DNA from 2 places in the Effusibacillus dendaii genome. Region 2 is predicted to be linked to the other one. Evidence: a T-box and tRNA genes for the amino acid it is inferred to sense, from the RefSeq annotation. Region 2 holds a T-box; the other holds one or more tRNA genes.
What was found. A T-box is a leader RNA that pairs with one kind of tRNA and senses whether it is charged. The one in region 2 lies ahead of ileS (isoleucine--tRNA ligase), so its partner is inferred to be a tRNA-Ile.
Positions count from the first base shown of each region.

Region 1 (2,198 bases), 360 kb from region 2:
GATGAGTGCTAGGTGTTGGTGGGGTCCACCCATCAGTGCCGAAGTCAACACAGTAAGCACTCCGCCTGGGGAGTACGGTCGCAAGACTGAAACTCAAAGGAATTGACGGGGGCCCGCACAAGCAGTGGAGCATGTGGTTTAATTCGAAGCAACGCGAAGAACCTTACCAGGGCTTGACATCCCGCTGACCGGTTTAGAGATAGACCTTCCCTTCGGGGCAGCGGAGACAGGTGGTGCATGGTTGTCGTCAGCTCGTGTCGTGAGATGTTGGGTTAAGTCCCGCAACGAGCGCAACCCTTGATCTGTGTTGCCAGCATTGAGTTGGGCACTCACAGGTGACTGCCGGTGACAAACCGGAGGAAGGCGGGGATGACGTCAAATCATCATGCCCCTTATGTCCTGGGCTACACACGTGCTACAATGGGCGGAACAACGGGAAGCGAAGGAGTGATCTGGAGCGAAACCCTGAAAACCGTTCGTAGTTCGGATTGCAGGCTGCAACTCGCCTGCATGAAGCCGGAATTGCTAGTAATCGCGGATCAGCATGCCGCGGTGAATACGTTCCCGGGCCTTGTACACACCGCCCGTCACACCACGAGAGTTGGTAACACCCGAAGTCGGTGAGGGAACCTGAAAGGGAGCCAGCCGCCGAAGGTGGGATCGATGATTGGGGTGAAGTCGTAACAAGGTAGCCGTATCGGAAGGTGCGGCTGGATCACCTCCTTTCTAAGGAGCTCGAAAGAGCACAAGCACGAACACACAGGCTTTCCTACACGATTTGGTTTTGAAGGAACGACAGCCTTCGAGAGAAGGAAGAGTTTCTTCAGGTGGCAAGATTTGAGGGTTGGAGCAAATGCTTCAACATGATACAATTGTCATCCTTGGGCCTATAGCTCAGCTGGCTAGAGCGCACGACTGATAATCGTGAGGTCAGTGGTTCGAGTCCACTTAGGCCCACCATTTTCTTTCTTAGAGGTAAGAGAATAAGGGGATATAGCTCAGTTGGTAGAGCACCTGCCTTGCAAGCAGGGGGTCAGCGGTTCGAATCCGCTTATCTCCACCATTGCTCCTTGTACCCAAAGGGCACAAGCACTCAAGGGGCACAAGTCGCTTCACGACAGCGTTGCTGTCGGATTGCGCTATGCACCCAAAGGGCACAAGTCGCGTCATGACAGCTGCGCTGTCAGATCGCGCTATGTAACACTTGCGGATGGTTCCAAGGTAACCCCGCTAAGAAACGTTGACGTCCATGTCAACAACGCGGGATAGATCATCCGTGATCTAAGTTGTTCTTTGAAAACTGGATAGCGAATATGAGAAACGAAAAATTGCGAGGTAACTCATCTACCCACCAAAGTGAAGTGAAGCGTTGGAGCAACACCGAATACTTTGGCGGGGACCCAAAGAGATTGGGGAGCGAGTATACAATTCACAATTAGCTGGGAAGATACCGAGTAAAACCGATGTAGATGATTAAGCTACAAAGGGCACACGGAGGATGCCTAGGCGCCAGGTGCCGAAGAAGGACGGAGCGAACGCCGAAACGCCTCGGGGAGCCGTACGCAGGCTGAGATCCGGGGATATCCGAATGGGGGAACCCACTGGACGTAATGGTCCAGTACCCGCTGCTGAATCCATAGGCAGCGAGGAGGCAGACCAGGGGAACTGAAACATCTAAGTACCCTGAGGAAAAGAAAACAACAGTGATTCCGTCAGTAGCGGCGAGCGAACGCGGAGAAGCCCAAACCAACCTGCTTGCAGGTTGGGGTTGCGGGGCGTCTCATGAGGAGTTACAAAATGGATGTGTAGGAGAAGCGGTTTGGAAAAGCCCACCGCAGAGGGTGAGAGTCCCGTATCTGAAACAGATCCATCTCCGAGACGGACCCCAAGTACCGCGGGACACGAGGAATCCCGTGGGAATCCGGGAGGACCACCTCCTAAGGCTAAATACAACCTGGCGACCGATAGTGAACCAGTACCGTGAGGGAAAGGTGAAAAGCACCCCGGGAGGGGAGTGAAAAAGAACCTGAAACCGTGTGCCTACAATCAGTCGGAGGACGTTAAAGTCTGACGGCGTGCCTTTTGTAGAATGAACCGGCGAGTTGCGATTGCAGGCGAGGTTAAGCAGAGAATGCGGAGCCGCAGCGAAAGCGCGTCTGAAGAGGGCGAAAGTTTGGAGTCGCAGACCCGAAACCGAG
Region 1 is NZ_AP023366.1:1,358,114-1,360,311, reverse strand. It holds rRNA gene skT53_RS07230 (16S ribosomal RNA) at 1-726, shown strand, start outside; tRNA gene skT53_RS07225 (tRNA-Ile) at 884-960, shown strand; tRNA gene skT53_RS07220 (tRNA-Ala) at 988-1,063, shown strand; rRNA gene skT53_RS07215 (23S ribosomal RNA) at 1,472-2,198, shown strand, end outside.
Region 1: it encodes a tRNA-Ile, which carries the amino acid that the T-box ahead of ileS (isoleucine--tRNA ligase) is inferred to sense. The anticodon was not compared.

Region 2 (2,198 bases):
AGCGTCTCCAGGATCGGTCCATTCGCTTTTGCATAAAATTGGCCTGCAAACGGCCCCGCCTGACCGGTAAACTTGCCCTGGTCATCAACCGGCACCAGAATGGGCAGGTCATACTGCAATCCAACCAGATAGTCCTCCATCCCGTGTCCAGGCGCTGTATGAACGGCGCCCGTTCCGGCGTCAAGCGTCACATGATCGCCAAGCACGACTAACGATTCCCGGTCAAAAAACGGATGTTTCGCAACAACCCGTTCCAGTTCAGCCCCTTTGAACGTTGCTGCCACTTTGCCAGGCTCCTCATAGCCTGCCGCCTGCAGCACTTCACTCATCAATTCTTTGGCAAGCAGCAGTTGTTCACCGTTTGTTTCCACCAACACATACTCAATTTCCGGATGCAGCGCGATCGCCACATTGGCTGGCAGTGTCCAGGGCGTCGTCGTCCAAATGACGATGGAAGACCCCTCCGGCAGTTTCCCTTTCCCGTCTACCACTTTAAATTTCACATAGATGGAAGGCGATTTTTTATCTGTATATTCGATCTCCGCTTCCGCCAAAGCGGTCTCGCAGCTGGCGCACCAATAAACAGGCTTCATCCCTTTGTAAATCAAGCCTTTGGCAGCCATCTCGCCAAATACGCGAATCTGCGCCGCCTCATACTGGGGAAGCAGCGTAATGTACGGATTCTCCCAGTCTCCCCGCACGCCAAGCCGTTTAAACTGGCTTCTTTGCCGGTCAATGAAACCGAGCGCATACTCACGGCACATATCCCGGAACTCTGTGACCGGAATTTCATGCCGATTGATCTTTTTATTCTTGATGATCGCCTGTTCAATCGGCAGTCCGTGCGTATCCCAGCCCGGTACGTAGGGAGCGTCGTAGCCTTCCATCGTTTTTGACTTTACGATCATATCTTTCAAAATTTTGTTGACGGCGTGTCCCAGATGAATATCGCCGTTTGCGTAAGGAGGACCATCATGCAAAATAAATTTCGGTTTCCCCTGACGGCTCGCCTGTACCTTTTTGTACAGATCCATTTGTTCCCACTGTTTTTGAATTTCCGGTTCGCGCTGCGGCAAATTGCCCCGCATCGGAAAATCGGTCACCGGCAAATTCAGCGTTTTGCTGTAATCGATCGACATACGATTTCCTCCTTGATTGTATCGCCCTGAAAAATAAAAAACTCCCCGCCCCAAAGGGACGAGAAGTTGAACTCCCGCGGTACCACCCTGATTATCAGGCAAAACCTGATCTCTTGGAATGACGGGTAACGGTGTCATAAACCGGCTTATCCTACTAAACGTTGTAATATTGGCGGCGAATTTCTTTGTTGCTTGACCCACCATGGTTCCGATTTTCGGTAAGCTGCTCACGGGTGATATTCCGGATTTTCCGCTTTAGCCGGCTTCCACCCTCCCGGTTCGCTGTAAAAGCATTCCATCCGTACTTGTCCCGCTCATCGCTCATACTATAAATTTGAAATTTATTATATGCAAAAGAACGGAACTCGTCAAACAGGGATCGTTAGGATGTTTGTTCTTCTTCCAACAGATCCCACTGCTTTGACTCCAACAATTCGATCTGTGCCTGCAGCAAAGACCGGAAGCGGGAGCGGTAAACGGCCGCCTGTCGCTGCATATTTTCAATTTCCATCTGAATTTCGCGTGATCGCATCAACGCTTCATTCACGATGCGGTCTGCGTTTTTCTCCGATTCTTTGACAATCAGCTGCGCTTCTTTACGGGCGTTCGCCTTCACTTCTTCCGCCGCTTCCTGGGCAACCAGAATCGATTTGCTCAGACTTTCCTCAATGTTTTCAAAGCGGGCAAGCGACTCCTTCAATTGGGCCACTTTTTCTTCCAGGTTTTTTTTATCGCGAAGCACCGCTTCATAATCTTTTATCACATGATCAAGGAACTCGTTCACTTCATCTTCGTTATACCCGCGAAACGAACGGCTGAACTCCTTATTGTGAATATCCATCGGCGACAAGGGCATAAAATAGGCACCTCCAAAAGATATCGAGAAAACTGCCAAATCACAGCTCTTATCCCTTTATTTCGACAAAATCCCCCTGATTCCTGCCGATTTTCAGAGATATTTCCCGATCCTTACAACGGTCCGCCCTTTTTTGGTTTGGCCGCCGATTGAAAAAATCCGGATTCGCCCCGATCCGCGCAGCGAAATCACATCACCTTCCG
Region 2 is NZ_AP023366.1:994,329-996,526, forward strand. It holds gene ileS (isoleucine--tRNA ligase) at 1-1,133, opposite strand, end outside; T-box leader at 1,191-1,466, opposite strand; gene skT53_RS05200 (DivIVA domain-containing protein) at 1,522-1,995, opposite strand; gene skT53_RS05205 (YlmH family RNA-binding protein) at 2,089-2,198, opposite strand, start outside.